One region of the Paenibacillus sp. J22P169 genome, then DNA from elsewhere that is predicted to be linked to it. Evidence: riboswitches for the same ligand, from Rfam matches in the RefSeq annotation. Region 1 holds a riboswitch; the other holds the start of a gene.
What was found. Region 1 has a riboswitch for FMN ahead of AC58QG_RS27900 (DMT family transporter). Riboswitches for the same ligand answer to the same signal wherever they lie in the genome.

Region 1 (8,043 bases):
ACTGCCTTCACCAATGGCACTGAATTTCCATTCGCCGCTGTGTCGGTAAATTTCACCAACAATAAGGGAGGACAAACCTGAATAGTTGTCGGTTAGATTAAACTTCACCAACTCTTGTTGATTAGAACCATTCAACACACGGATGTAAGCCGATTGAATGAGCCCAAAATCTTGCTTTCTATTCACACAGTCATAAATATTTACAACGAACACAATTTTGCTCACATCAGCGGGAACTTGTCCTAAATTAACGGAAACTGTTTCATCATCGCCATCGCCATCGCCCGTACGGTTATCACCGGAGTGAACGACCGAGCCATCAGGACTTTGAAGATTAGCAAAATAAACCACATGCTTCGGATTCGTTATTCTTCCCTTTTCATCCAGTAAAATTACTGAAGCGTCACAATCAATTTCGACTGCCGATTTCTTTGAGCCGAAGAACCCCTTCTTCTCAACAACAGCAGGATCCCAACCCAATCCAACCACAACTTTAGAAAGACCTGCGTTACCCTTTGTTAAATCGATCTTTTGACCTTTGACTAAACTAATTGTCAACGAGGTCACCTCCCTTCGCTTACCTGTTTTAGTGAACTCCCTTATCTGATACGCATAAAATTCAATCACGTTTCACTTTCCTGGGTAAATTATTTGTGAATTCGACTTTAGTAGTCAAAATCCCCCAGATTTCAAAAAGAAAACAGCCACAGGACGATCCTAGGCTGCGTGTTCTTCTTATTATAACATTTTACAACTTATGGTATTCAAAAGATTTCCATTGGGACGTTTCTGACACTGCCTTCTGTCCCATTCGTGGAAATGATGTGGCCCAAGGCCCTTGATCCTTTGCCTTCTGCCATATGGCTTCCGTTTCTTCGTAAGTGAGCAAGCTCGGCCGTGAAGAGCTTTCGCTAGGCTGCAACGCTGCAGCTTGCATCGCAACAAGCTCGCACAGCTGCGCTAAACATACCTTCATAATGTCGGCACCGAGCTTCGCACTAGCTTCCAGAGCATCTTCACCAAGAGCTAGCCGCCCTCCTGCCCCTGCTTCAGTTTGTCGCTCAAGCTGGGCGAAATCAATGAGTTCTGGACGTAGAAACATGAGCTGTGAAATCTCATATTTTCCTGCGTGATCCCCCTGATAATGATCCTGAACAAGCTGAGCATCCGTGCTGACCATAACCGCTACCCCCGTCTCACGAGTGAACGCATCACTTACTCGTCGTAAGTCGAGTTCATTCCCGCCACCATGTCCGGTTAAGACAACAATGGATCGAAAACCCGCTCCTGCGAAAGCTCGCAGTTGGTACAAGAAGAAGTGCAGCAACACATGCGGTGGCATTGCGGTCATATGCGCTTGCTCTTCGCCGACGACTTCCTCCAGCCACTGGGCATGATAGCCTGACTCGTGAATGTGGTAGCCCAGCGAGGGAGCCACAATACCTCCGGCTCGCTGAGCCGCTTCCACACAGAGCCACTCCGCCTTCAGTGTGTCCAATCCAAATGCACTAATCTGCCCATGAGGTTCACAAAGACCGAGTGGGAGATAGACGATGGGACAGGCGGCTAATCGCTCCTTAAACTCATAAGGGAGCAGCTCTGACCATAGCACTTTCATGGGCCTACCAGAACTTCGTGTCATAGAAGTTGCGTACCCAACGATGATATCTACGTATTTCTTCGAATACGTCATCTGGAAGCGGATCTTTCGCAAGTGCTGCGATGTTCTGAGTCGCCTGCTCCTGCACGTGCATGGAAACTAACGCTGTCGTCACAGCAGGATGCTTCAACACAAATTTGATGGCTAGCTCAGCAAGACTATCTGCGTGATCAGGAATGAACTTGCGCAAACGATCGACCCGTTCAATATACATTTCGCGAGGCACGTATTCAAAGTAGGATTTCCTGTAATCCTTACTGTCAAATTGCGTATCCGTGGTTAAGAAGCCTGTCAGACCGCCTTCATCCAACACACAACGAGCTAGGAAAGCAACGTGATGCTCCTCACAGAAAGGAATTAAGCAATCAAGCGGTAGTGGATCGAATATGTTGAATACGGTCTGTACGGCGTCAATCTTGCCGCTTTGAACAAGCGTGAGCGCGATATCGTGACGTTGATCGGGGATAGAGATTCCGATGAAACGAATCTTTCCTTCTTCTTTCAGACGAAGCAATTCTTCCATCCAGTAGTCCTTCTTATCCCACTGCGGCCAATATTGATGGAGCTGCATCAGATCGATCGTTTCAAGCCCCAGCTGCTTGAGGGAGATTTCGGTGCATTCGCGCAGCCAGCCTTGTGGGTAAGCGCTTTCTACAGGGATATGCGTTCCCCATCCGATCGATCCCGGCCCTAAGGATTGTATTTTCGAGGTGACAAAAGGACGTTCCCCCCGCCACTGCTTCAGCGCCAGACCAACAATGCGTTCCGACTCCCCGTAGCCACGCGCCGTATCAATCAAGGTGACACCTTGCTCCAAGCTGTGCAGTACAGTTTGAATCAAGTAGGATTCATCATATGTACCGAATGATCCGCCTAAGCCCATCGCTCCAAAGCCAAGCCGTGATACCTGAACATTTGAACTCGCAAAACTCGTATATTGCATCTGGTATTTGCCTCCTCTTTCCCCTCATTGTCAGGGATGATCACTCTCAATAAATCCCATTATACCGAGCAGGATGAGGCAAGTATTTATCCAAAACCAACAAAGTTGTACCCAAAAACACTTAACATGATGGCTTATAACACCAAGCACAAAAGCAGAAAAAACCGAGGCAGATCTACTACGATCCACCTCGGTTACTATGGGGTTAGCTGCTTATCCAATGATCAACTTTTCTTCTGGGTACCGGATTAGAGGTTTCTTCTTTCCGTTGGTAAATAAGGAATAGAACAGAAATAATCCGATCCTTCCGATAAACATAAGCACAATCAGCGAGATCTTACTAACGCTGCCAAGCTCTCCTGTGATTCCTGTGGATAAACCACACGTTCCAAATGCCGAGGCAACCTCGAATAAGATGGCGGACACTCCCCAGCGATTCGGCTCGGCCAAGAGAAGCACAAATATCCCCCCGAGCAGCAGTGCAATACCCGTCAAGAAAAATACAAAGCTCTTAAGGGAGTCCTCCTGACTAATCATCCGGCCGAACACCTTCGGCTCCTTCTCCCCGCGAGCATAAGCAATAAGGGCCAGTACAATAACGGCTACGGTCGTTGTTCGAACACCGCCCCCCATACTGGAGGGGCTTGCACCAATAAACATTAATAAAGATACTAGCAGCAAGCTTGCTTCTGTAATTGTAGACATATCAATCGTGGTAAGTCCCGCGCTGCGAGATGTGACAGACGTGAAGAGTGCGCTGAGTATTTTCCCATGCCAGCTCATCCCTGCCAACGCATGCGTTCGCTCCGTCACCCAAAATCCAATCGCACCGAACAGTAACAACACCGATGTCGTTACGATAGTAAGTTTCGTAAACAAAGAAAATCGGAAATTCTTATGCCCGCCCCACAAATATTCTCGAAGCTCAGCCAGGACTGGAAATCCAATCCCGCCTAATACAATCAAGATGATCGTAAGCACCTGTACGAAATAATCTCCCGAATAATCCAGCAGTGAATTGCCAAACAAATCAAAACCTGCATTCGTAAACGCCGAAATGGTATGAAACATGCCATAGTACAAGGCGCTCCAAATCGACCCATATTCACCAGCCAAATAGAAATACAAGCCAAATGCCAGTGTGCTAATCGCCTCTAGAATCAGCGTAAAGCCCAGCACTAGCTTCATTAGCTGAACCAATCCAGATAGGTTGTTGCGATTCTGGTCAATCATAATCATCTTGCGCTGCAGCAATCCGATCTCCTGCCCGAACAACAACCAATAAAAGCTCCCCAGCGTCATGACGCCGATACCACCGAATTGAAAAGCAATGATCAGTACACCTATGCCGAAGCCGCTTAACGTGTCTTTAATGCCTACTGTTGTAAGGCCTGTCACGCTGACTGCACTGGCGGAAGTAAAGAGGGCGTCCACAAAGGAGATTGTGGCGCCCGATTGTAAACTGATAGGTAATTTCAGAATGACGGCAATAAGCAATATACCGATCATATAAGCGATAACAATAAGTCTTGAGGCAGGCATTTTCTGTAGTTTACTAAGCATGATTGTACCTTCAACAGAGAGTAATAGGTTTAGATACTCTTATATTGTCCTTTGAAATGTTTTCCCATCCAAAGGCATACATCCCATAAATCGGCAACCGGTTGATTCGTAAATGGCAAAGTGTGCAAATAACCCGGAGGTCCAAACTCTGGTGTATAGGTGATCGTCGTTTGGCCTGCGTCCTGCTTCGCTTGAACAATGCTGTCCCACCAGCTCATGTGCCGTTGTAATTCGTGTGCATACTCCGGTGCCCTTGGATCTGGCACTTGTGGTCCTTGTGCATAGCCTACGCGGCCGTGAATATGTTGAACACGGGGGAAGGATTTGCGCAGATTCTCCTCTTGACTCTCCAAGGTGGTCTCGGTTACACAGCACCAATGGCTGTAATCCGCTGTAAGCTTGATCCCTGGAACGGCATCCAACAGCCTTCCGGTTTCCCAAGGATTATAGAGCGCTCTGCCGCGGTGAGTCTCATGGCCAATCGCGATCCCATATTTGTTCTCGATTTCAGCTGCTTCACGGAAGAATGCGACTTGCTCTTCAAAGGGCATCGAATCCTTAGCGCTGTGTGAAGTTATGCTGAAGGGGCGAAAGGAAACCGCGCGCGATACTTGCTCCCCAAATGAAGCAATATGATCAGGTCCAGCGGTAAAGACCATGGCAATGTAGTCCATTTGATACGATTCCAATAGCTTCCGGAACTGATCCTCGTCCGCAAGAGTCGGCATGGGTGCTTCGATTCCGTCATAACCTGCTGCAGCAATACGCTCGAATTGGGACTCCAGTGATCCATCCATGCCCCACAATGCTTTGAATAATTTGATTTCCATCTTATAAAGCCCTCCTCATCACATCAATGAGTCAAGCTTAAATCATCTGCCATTATTTGACTAGTGCAAATTTTTAACCCTATACCTTAAAAAGAGGTTTCTCGTTATTGCATCAATTCTTCTGCTGACCAGACTGACTCTGCCGACTCATAAACCATAGTGTTAACCAAATCAGTATGAACCCTAGCAGTTGACCTAAGGTCAGCTTTTGACCAAATACAAGCCAATTCATACATACACCAACTGCAGGGAAGGCAAGCTCGGCTAGCGTAGCAAAGAACGCTTTCGTAGAAGATAAACCTTTATAGTAAAGCAGCATGCTGAGCAATCCTGGGAAAAAGGCTTGGAACAGCAGGTTTACTGCGATGATCGTCAGCTCGCTGCTCGAACCGTTCAACTGCCAATGGTCACCACTAGCCAATAATACAACTGCTAACAAAGGAAGTGCCATCAAGAACCGCAGTGAGGTGACGACTGGGAAATCCAAATTTTTCGAAAGCAGGAATTTCCCCATCACGGTTGATCCGCCCCATAAGACTGCTGCCAGAATGGAAAATAAGCAACTGATTGTACCTAAATCCTTCAAGCCCATGTCAGGCATACCAAGACCAAACGTCAACAGATAAGTACCTAGGAGAGCAACAACAATATATCTAGAAAATTTCGAAGGCAATGTTTCCTTTAATAGTACACGTGCTAAAATAATGGCGAATAAGGGCTGTAATTTCTGCAAAAGCAAGATGGCGTTGGCACTTCCGTGAGAGAAAGCCGCAGTGAATAGTATGGTGGCAATCGCCGATCCTCCCCAGGATATGAAGAGCAGGGCTCCTAAGACAGCAATGGATAGCTTGCCCGTTAACGTCCGGCGATACTTGATCAGTACAGGCACCGCGTAAATGGCCAATAAGACATGTTCGATGAATACAATTTGAGCTGAGGTAAAGCTTTTTAATAATAGGATCCGAAAGAGCGGATCCAATCCCCACAGGGTTGCGCCAAGCGCTACATACCAGATCCCACTCATACCACTTGTTCGTGAGCTCTGAGAAGTCGCACCCTTACTTCCAAACTTAAATGCATTTTCCAATTCAAAAACCTCCTATTGAACGTTTTGAATTGAACCTTCTCGAAGAAACAATGCCCCCGTTCAGATTAAACGGGGGCATTGACAAACAGACCTATTAAATTATCGAAATTTAAAAGGCTGTTCTTCACCTTCTCCCATCCGGACTATACCGTCGGCCTTGGAATTCCACCAAGTCAGTCCCAGCCATTGCTGGCTAGGAGTCGCGGGCTTGAGATACACACGGGTATCCTCACCGCCGGTAGGGAATTTCACCCTGCCCCGAAGGTTCATATTCGATTAAATGTATACTATCAGGTTACAGTTTGATTGGCAACCCTTTTTATGTGCTATTGGATTTGTCCCAATCGCACGATCCTCATGTCGACGTGGACATCATAGGAGGCAGATTTATACATGTCATGCCAAGAATCGCTCGTCAGGTTCGAATGGTACACCCGACTGCGGTAAAATTCTCCGAATCCGACCGGATCCGAGTTTAAGGCAGTTAATTTCTTTAATAAAGCTTGTATATGTTCTTCGGATTTTTTATTCATTTGCTTTTGCAGGGCATGAATAACATCGGCTTGACCGAGATCAAACTGAGCAGAACTTTCCGTAAGCATGCCCTTCAATTTTATATCAACCTGAAACTTAAGCGGGTCTTGGCTAATCAACCGTTTCGTGCTATCGCTAGAGATATTCTCAAGCACAATCCTTACCGTCTTATCCTTGACTTGCTTCGCGATATCTCCCAATTGATCCGTGTCTAAAGACAGTTCGATATTGCCTGCTTTATATCTATCCCGTATCGTCTTAAGGAAGAACGCTTCCCTTGGGTCAACGGTACCCACCATTTTATCACCACTGAAAACAGCCACGTCTTTCAACTCTACAGATTCGCCTTTTCTTTGTAGAAGCGGTACCATGGGGTCTGCTGTAGAATATAGAGCCGAGAGGAACTCATGCAGTGTGCCTGAGACCATCTGTTCTCCAAGAATATTCTGATGGATATTATCTACAATGAACGTTCCCACATCCGGGAACTGTGTATACTTATGCATTAACAAATCTTCCGCCGTGTCTTTACTGACAGCCATATAAACCGTACTGGCAATGGACGCATCCCGAAATAGGGTATCTACCAATGGTAAAAGCCCCGTCTGGGCCAGCTTATAGTCATAAATGGCAACCCGCAGCTGACCAGAAACGACTTTCTTATTCGATTTACGGTTAGCAGCAACACGTGCACCTTTACTCGTTAATCCCTCCGAGTTGATCGTCATGACGGTGGATTTGGAATTCGGATCAATCTGATGGATCACATAAGTAGCTTTGATTTTATCACCATCACCTTGGTCATACCCCGCCGCGATTGTCATTCCTAATTTCTCCAACACATTTTTCTCCAGATGTAAGCTGAAAGTCAAAGTGAAAATAAGCAACAAAAGGAAAATGATATTGAATCTTTTCATGCGATCACCTCGGTCTTACTCCTCTTCTTCTGTCTCCAGAAATGGAATTGGACAATACCGAAGAGGACCACAGGATATACATAAACGATATAAAACGCCCATTTTGCAAATAGATTATTAATCTGATCCATCTGAATACGGGAGTCAATCAAAGAACAAGCGACCCAAGCAGCTCCCATGAATACATACAACCAATATTTTTGTTTCCATGAAAACGTACGTTTCAGCCCCCTCGTTGCCGCCCAGCTGTACATGAGCAGATTCGGTACAATTACTAAGAGCCACAAACTAACACCTATGTACTCAAATCGTTCCAAAAAAGGGAATTTGATAATCTTCAACATGGTAAACGTTGCCCAATCCGTCTTCAATAGTTCACCTCCACTGAAGAAAACAATAGAAACAAACATGACAGCTGTGTACACCAAGGTAACACTCATCAAACCAATCTGGGTATAGCGTTGGACTTTGGACTTATCTTTGGCATAGGCATAAATAAAGTAGACAAT
Region 2 (8,043 bases), on a different contig from region 1:
AGGCAAAGACAAAATGGAAAAAGTCGAAGTTGTAGAAGTATAATTTCAAACGTAATTACAAGCATACGAAACTGCTCAGACTAAGGTCTGGGCAGTTTTTTGTATGTAGTATTTGTGTGAAATTAGAGGGGGAAAGTAGCGCGGAAGGAGGGAAATAATTTATCTAGTCCTGTTTTTCCTGTGAATAAATGGATTTTCTGCAGTTAATTTCAGGCATTTTAAATGAAATGAGCTTCAGCGGCAGAAATAACTACATATTTTCCATTTAAATCAAATTTTGAGGATTATCCCCCAGGATTAACTGTAGATTTTACAGTTATTTGTGATTCCAGAACCGCCAACTCTTAACTCCTCCACCACCAGCAATTCTGATCCAATTGAATCAGATGTTATTTAGGATCACGATGAGTTGTTGAATGGGCAATGTAATCTTTGGAATTAGCGTATAATGCCTAAACAAACGATCAGAACCTATCACTAAGTGGATACGTCAAATTGAAAAAGGGGTTCGTGTGAAAGGTGATGTGCAGTTGAAAAAGCATTGGATAACGTATATAAGCACAGGTGTAATGCTTGTTTTGCTCTGTGTATTGGCTCGACCAGCAGGAAAAGAGTTGAGGCTGCCTGTTCAAAATTCACAAAAAGTGGCCTTGATGTCCGATGAACTACGAGTCAATTCAGCTACAGAAGCGGATAGGACGCCTTTGATCGAGCAGCTTAAGTGGGAGCTTAACCAGTTACATGAACCTATTCGTGACATGACGAAGTGGTTACAGACGTTGGTCGTCCCTTACGATACTGAGAAAGAACCGTTAAATGTCATTCAGACAGATCTGGATCAGGATGGGGTTTCGAATGAATGGGTTGTTGTGCTGTATGAGGATAGGCTAGATGAACAAACTGGCGTGGTGCAGGAACGAAAGTCATATGGGGTTATCATTGATTTTATGGAAGGCAAGTTCACCTTGCAAAGTTTGGAATTTTCATCTGTCAATAACGGCCGAACAAAGATCATGACCATTATGGACCTTACAGGTGATAGCAAACCCGAAGTAGTATGGGTGTCAACAAATAGCGGAGCACATACCACTTTTTCCACGTATACCGTGTCTGCATGGTTGGATAGGAAACTTGAAACATATAGGGGGTCAGCAGTAATAGCTAGTGTATCCAAAGCGGAAATTAGGGATAAAAAGCTGCTGCTTTCTGGAGGACTAATCGGTTCAGTTGGCGCGGGGCCATGGCAGAAGGAATTTACTGAGGCGTATTCAATTAGTGGTAATGAGCTCAAGCGGACTCAAAGAGTCTATACACAGTCGCCTACACCTTATCACCGACTAATAAGCGGGTTGTGGGCTGAATCGTACGGTTACATCGAACAGGCGTTGCGTGATTATACGGAAGCTGCTGAGATGCAAGCTGTTTCCTACAAGGAATACGCTTTTATTTTTGAACGCGAGTGGGTAGAGGGTGGCATAAAGACCGGTCAAGAAGCGGAGTTCGATCGGATGATCAAACGTTTTGCACAGCTGAGGAAGGAACTGCTGACAGAGGTATCACAAGGCGTTGATCCGGCAAATGCATGCGTTGAAGTAAAGAAGAAGGCTGGTTTTGACGCGGCTTGGTTGCCTTACCTGAATGCGCCTGCTGGTTATGCGAATCCACATTGGGAAGAAGGAACGATTTGTTCGGATGTTGCAGTTTTAGAACAATGAATAACATAAACGTAATCATATACAGAGGTTCCGGTCCACTTGGGATTTAAGGCAATTTCTAAATTTATCTAATTACTTTCGTGAATTATTCGGAGTTACACCTCTAGATTAACGGAAAGCTAAGAAATAATCGGGAGTTAGAATAGGAAGTAAAACCAATAATTCCGATAATTTTTATCAGAAAAAATGAAAAAGACCTTGCAATTTTCATGCGTGAGTGATAAATTTTTGTTTAATAAAGAAATTAGTAGCTAAGGTTTAGTTACTACTTCTTTTATAGTATGCAAAACCTTCGGGGCGTGGTGAAATTCCACACCGGCGGTGATTCGCACACATGTATATGGTTGCGATCAGTCCGTGACCCGTTGTGAAGCTAGCGGTACCTGACAACAGCTTCGCTACGGTTGACCTGGTGTAACTCCGGGACCGACAGTATAGTCTGGATGGGAGAAGGAAAATGCGAATGCCAAATTCGCTAGCATGCTTGTTCATTTTTTCACATTAACAAAAATTCGGCAGGTCTGTCTGTAAAGACTTCCTAGTCGGTATTGTTTGATTTGATCAAAAATGCAACAGGCGTATTAGCTGGTGTTTATTCGTGTTATCTAAACAATCTCTGGCCCCCATCCGAAAGCGGAAGGGGCTTTTTTGCATTAGATTCAAGCACTGGATTAAGAAGGTGGTGATCATCCATGCAGCTGTTGAACGACGAAGCCTATATGCGACTTGCTTTACAGATGGCAGAGAGCGCGCTCGGACAAACTGGGATTAATCCTGTTGTGGGGTGTGTGCTTGTCAAAGAGGGCCGTATTGTTGGCATGGGCGCACATCTGAAGCGCGGACATGGCCATGCGGAGGTGCTGGCGTTGCAAATGGCAGGCGAGGAAGCTAAGGGAAGCACTGCTTATGTGACCCTAGAGCCTTGCAGTCATTATGGCAAGACACCGCCATGCAGCGATCGCCTCATCGAAGCCGGTGTAGCGCGTGTCGTTGTCGCTGTCACAGATCCGAATCCATTAGTAGCCGGCACAGGAATAGCTAAACTTCGTGCGCATGGTTTGGAAGTCAGCGTCGGCTTGCTAGGCGAAGAGTCAGCTAAGCTGAACGAGGCCTTCAACAAATTCATTGTTACCCGCATGCCATTCGTGACAATGAAGACAGCGAGCACGCTGGATGGCCGCATCGCATCCAAAACCGGTGACAGCAAGTGGATTACGTCCGAAGCGTCGCGTGCCTTCGTCCATACCCTGCGCCACCGGCATCAGGGCATCCTCGTCGGCGTGCAGACCGTCATCGCCGACGACCCGCAGCTGAGCACGCGAGGCGACGTACCGGCTGTGCAGCCGGTACGCATCATCGCGGACTCGCAGCTGCGAGTCCCGCTCGGCGCCCGCGTGCTCACCGAGCAGGATCGTCAGCCGACGATCCTGCTCGCGAGCGCACAGGCGCCCGCGGAGCGGCGTGCCGCGCTGGAAGCGCGCGGCATCACGGTCCTCACCTGCGGGGACGGCCCGCAGGTGGACCTGACGCTCGCCATGCAGCAGCTGGGCGAGCGCGAGATCGGCTCCATCCTCCTAGAGGGTGGAGGCCGGTTGAACGGCGCCATGTTGGAGCGGCGCCTGATTGATAAGCTGGTGCTGATGTTTGCGCCGAAAATTATCGGCGGGGGCTTAGCAGCACCTGTGAACATCCACTTCGAGGGCTACGCGAAGATGGACGACGCCATAACGCTCGACCGACTGCGTGTCGAGCAATTCGGGCCGGATGTTTGTATAACCGGCTATCCGATCTATAAGAGCTAGAGAATGGAGGAGTGGCATGTTTACCGGCATTGTTGAAGAAATCGGCCACATGCGCCGCATTCATAGTGGAGGGCAAGCCATGGTACTAACCATTGGCGCCAAAAAAATATTGGAAGATGTCCATTTGGGGGACAGTATTGCTGTGAATGGCGTCTGTCTCACGGTCATCTCCTATGATAGTGATTCTTTCTCCGTTGACGTGATGCCTGAAACGTATCGGAAGACGAATCTTCGCAACCTTCAATCTGGCACACGTGTGAACTTGGAACGGGCAATGGCTGCGAATGGTCGATTTGGCGGGCACATCGTGCAGGGCCATGTGGATGCCACAGCAACGATTATTTCTAGAACACCTGAAGAGAATGCTGTTGTATACCGATTTGAGCCTGAAAACCCGCATATTTTCCGTTACATTATCCCTGGTGGTTCCATCACGATTGATGGTATTAGTCTAACGGTTGTAGATGTCACAGAACACGATGTTTCCGTTTCGATTATCCCGCATACCCTTGCGCAAACCGTTCTCCATGACAAAAAAGCCGGAGACACCGTCAACATTGAGTGTGATGTTCTTGGCAAATATATGGAGCGATTGCTCAAATTTGGTCCTTCGGAATCTTCCGATCGCGTTAAGAAAAGCACGCTCACCGCAAGCTTTTTAGCAGATAACGGCTTTATGTAGTAGTTAGGAGAGGTGTATATGACACAAGACATTCGATTCAATACGATTGAAGAAGCGTTAGAGGATCTGAAATTAGGTAAAGTCATTATTGTCGTGGACGATGAAGATCGTGAGAATGAAGGCGATTTTATCGCCCTTGCAGATAAAACTACACCTGAAGTCATTAACTTTATGATCAAGGAGGGCCGTGGGCTCGTATGCGCACCGATTACGGAGGAACGGGCGAGAGAGCTTGATTTGCCTCCCATGGTGGCGCGCAACACGGATTATCATGGCACAGCTTTCACGGTTTCTGTTGATCATATAGATACAAGTACAGGGATTTCTGCCCATGAGCGTTCCAGAACGATTCAAGGTTTAATCGATCCGTCGACGAAGCCGCAGGATTTCCGCAGACCAGGTCACATTTTTCCTTTGATCGCCAAAAAAGGTGGAGTTCTCCGTAGAGCCGGCCATACAGAAGCAACCATCGATTTAGCGATTCTTTGTGACTCGTATCCGGCAGGCGTTATTTGTGAAGTCATTAAAGAAGATGGCACAATGGCCCGAGTTCCTGATTTAATAGAGATTGCCGCGAAGCATGAGCTCAGCATTATTACCATTCAAGATTTAATCCAGTATCGGAATCAGCAAGAAAAATTGGTAAAGCGAGAAGTCGAAGTGGATCTGCCAACGGATTTCGGTACGTTCAAGGCGATCGCATACACGAATCAATTGGATAACAAAGAACATGTAGCCTTAGTTAAAGGTACGATAGACCCTTCCAAGCCTACCTTGGTGCGTGTCCATTCGGAGTGTTTGACAGGAGATGTGTTCCATTCCCATCGTTGCGATTGCGGCCCACAGCTGGATGCAGCACTAAAACAGATTGATGAAGAAGGCAATGGTGTATTATTATATATGCGACAGGAAGGTCGCGGCATCGGGTTAATCAATAAATTGAAGGCTTATGTCCTTCAAGAGCAGGGATTAGACACGGTAGAAGCGAATATTAAGCTTGGATTTGCTGCAGATCTTCGTGATTATGGCATTGGCGCTCAAATATTGAAAGATCTAGGTATCACGAAGCTTCGGCTATTAACGAATAATCCGCGCAAAATCAAAGGCTTAGAAGGTTACGGCCTCGAAGTGGATGAGCGCGTTCCAATTCAAATGGAAAGTAAGAAAGATAACCTGAATTATTTGCAAACGAAGAAACAAAAGCTAGGCCATATGCTGAATTTTAAAGACGTCGGCAAGGGCATTTAATTGACTATCACATTCCAATAATCCAATATGCTTCAACAGAAAAGGAGATTCTTACCATGGCAACGATTTATGAAGGACATTTAATTTCGCAAAATTTAAAATATGGGATTGTCGTAGGACGGTTCAACGAGTTCATTACTTCCAAGCTGCTTGGCGGCGCACAAGACGCGCTTAAACGTCACGGTGTGGACGAAAATGAAATTGACATCGCTTGGGTTCCAGGCGCTTTCGAGCTTCCCCTAATCGCTCAAAAGATGGCGGAAAGCGGTAAGTACGATGCTGTGATTACCCTTGGTGCCGTGATCCGTGGATCAACGCCGCATTTTGATTATGTGTGCAGCGAAGTGGCGAAAGGTGTGTCCGCGATTAACTTGAAAACTGGCGTACCGACGATTTTCGGTGTATTAACAACGGATTCCATTGAGCAAGCAGTTGAACGAGCAGGCACGAAAGCAGGCAACAAAGGCTGGGAAGCTGCCGTAACTGCGATTGAAATGGCGAATTTGACAAAGCAATTCACTTCCTAATGCTGGCTTATTACCATTTGGAAACCTTGCTGCCTCGGCTGTTTGCGTTCCTAATCGCTATGACCCTGCATGATACAGCGCATGCTGGGGTTGCTTGGTGGTTAGGAGATCGAACAGCCCGAGATAGTAAGAGATTATCGCTCAACCCCTTGGCACATTTAGATGTCTTGGGGCTGGCGATGATTATTTTCGGACCCTACGGATGGTCTAAGAAAATCCCGGTTGATCCTGCGCTTTTTCCTAAACATAAAAGGCTATCGCATACCCTTGTTTACTTGGCGGGACCTGTGACGAATCTTTTACTTGTTCTGTTTTTTTGGTGGTTATATTTCTTCTTACCTTCGCTTCTCGGCACTGCAGCTGAATCGATGGTTATAGAGCAGTGGCGAGTGTATTTACAATACTGTGTGATTGTTAACTTAATGATTGGACTCATTCATTTGCTTCCTCTTTATCCGCTGGATGGCTGGCACATTTGGAGAGGATTGGTTTCGGCTCCGACACAGCGCTGGATGGCAAGACAAAAGATTAAGGCACTTATTCTTGTAATCGTTTTAATGGTTACCCCAATTGGTCAATTGGCGCTCAGTCGCATTTATCCATATGCTGTACAGGTAATCATGCATCTTTATTCACTATGACAAGGGGAAGAACGACATGAAGGTTACATATAAGTTGGAAGCATTTGAAGGTCCCCTTGATCTATTGCTGCATCTGATTGATAAAAATGAACTCGACATTTACAATATTCCGATCAAAGAAATTACAGATCAATACCTTGGGTATGTACAAGCGATGCAGGAGCTGGAGTTAGATATTACGAGTGAGTTTCTAGTTATGGCTGCCACTCTGCTCTCCATCAAAAGCAAAATGCTCTTACCTAAGCCGCCTGTCATTGAATTTGACGAATATTTTGATGATATGGATGATTCGTTAGACCCGCGCGCCGAGCTCGTTGCAAAGCTGATTGAATATCGGAAATATAAATCGATTGCTGATATGCTTCGTGACAAAGAAGTGGAGCGCAGCCTCGTTTACACGCGTGAACCGGAGGATTTAACACCGTATCTGCCGGAGCTTCAAGAGAATCCGGTGGAAGGGTTGGATGTCGCTGATTTACTGATTGCTTTTCAACGTACACTGCGTAAGCTCGCAAACCGTAACGTAGTTGCACGGATTAGGCGGGATGAGATCTCAGTGAAGGATCGAATCCGTGAGGTTGTTGAATTGCTCAAAATAAAAGGTGGTAAGCTGTTATTCTCCAAGCTATTCGATTATGAGATGACGCGGGAAGAAATCGTTGTAACCTTTCTAGCCATCCTTGAGTTGATGAAAATGAAGAAAATTATGTGCTACCAAAATCAGCTTTTTGAGGATATCGTCATTCAAGCCAAAGAGGAGGTAACCGACCTTGACACTCAACTTCCAACAGATGAAATCGATTATTGAAGGACTTCTCTTCGCCTCTGGTGATGAAGGTCTAGATCTCAAGCAACTTGCTGAAGTGATGGAGCTAGATTCCTATGTGATTAAAGATTTGCTGAAAGATATGCGAACGGATTTCAAACGAAAAGGACGCGGCGTCCAAATTGTAGAAGTTGCGGGAGCCTACCAGTTGACTACGTTGGCTGAGCACGCTCCTTATTTTGAGCGGCTTGCTTATACGCCATCGCGTTCTTCGCTCTCGCAAGCTGCCTTAGAGACGTTGTCTATCGTTGCTTATAAGCAGCCTATTACACGAGTCGAGATCGAAGAAATCCGCGGCGTAAAGTGTGATCGCGCACTCGCCACATTAACAGGTAAGGATTTGATTACAGAGGTTGGGCGTGCGGATGCCGTGGGAAGACCGATCTTATACGGAACATCCAAACAATTCTTAGAATACTTCGGTCTAAACTCGATTCAAGAATTGCCTGACTCAGCAAACTTTCAAGGTAATTTTGATTTGGAGGAAGAAACACGTATGCTATTCGATCGCTTAGGCGGAGACCAGAAACAATTGACACTGGACGATGTGACTGACGAGCATTCAGAATAGTTGAGGCTAAAGCTTATCCAAACATGCATTT

Region 2: it holds a riboswitch for FMN, as region 1 does, so the genes downstream of both, ribD (bifunctional diaminohydroxyphosphoribosylaminopyrimidine deaminase/5-amino-6-(5-phosphoribosylamino)uracil reductase RibD) here and AC58QG_RS27900 (DMT family transporter) in region 1, are expected to answer to the same signal.

The regions. Positions count from the first base shown of each region.
Region 1 is NZ_JCAUAO010000008.1:54,637-62,679, reverse strand. It holds gene AC58QG_RS27925 (TerD family protein) at 1-558, opposite strand, end outside; gene AC58QG_RS27920 (creatininase family protein) at 749-1,618, opposite strand; gene AC58QG_RS27915 (aldo/keto reductase) at 1,623-2,603, opposite strand; gene AC58QG_RS27910 (TrkH family potassium uptake protein) at 2,817-4,166, opposite strand; gene AC58QG_RS27905 (sugar phosphate isomerase/epimerase family protein) at 4,196-4,996, opposite strand; gene AC58QG_RS27900 (DMT family transporter) at 5,109-6,020, opposite strand; FMN riboswitch at 6,206-6,353, opposite strand; gene AC58QG_RS27895 (Ger(x)C family spore germination protein) at 6,410-7,534, opposite strand; gene AC58QG_RS27890 (GerAB/ArcD/ProY family transporter) at 7,531-8,043, opposite strand, start outside.
Region 2 is NZ_JCAUAO010000001.1:1,885,091-1,893,133, reverse strand. It holds gene AC58QG_RS08960 (peptidylprolyl isomerase) at 1-43, shown strand, start outside; gene AC58QG_RS08955 (hypothetical protein) at 531-1,715, shown strand; FMN riboswitch at 2,000-2,174, shown strand; gene ribD (bifunctional diaminohydroxyphosphoribosylaminopyrimidine deaminase/5-amino-6-(5-phosphoribosylamino)uracil reductase RibD) at 2,408-3,517, shown strand; gene ribE (riboflavin synthase) at 3,534-4,199, shown strand; gene AC58QG_RS08940 (bifunctional 3,4-dihydroxy-2-butanone-4-phosphate synthase/GTP cyclohydrolase II) at 4,218-5,447, shown strand; gene ribH (6,7-dimethyl-8-ribityllumazine synthase) at 5,504-5,974, shown strand; gene AC58QG_RS08930 (site-2 protease family protein) at 5,974-6,615, shown strand; gene AC58QG_RS08925 (segregation and condensation protein A) at 6,632-7,423, shown strand; gene scpB (SMC-Scp complex subunit ScpB) at 7,407-8,012, shown strand.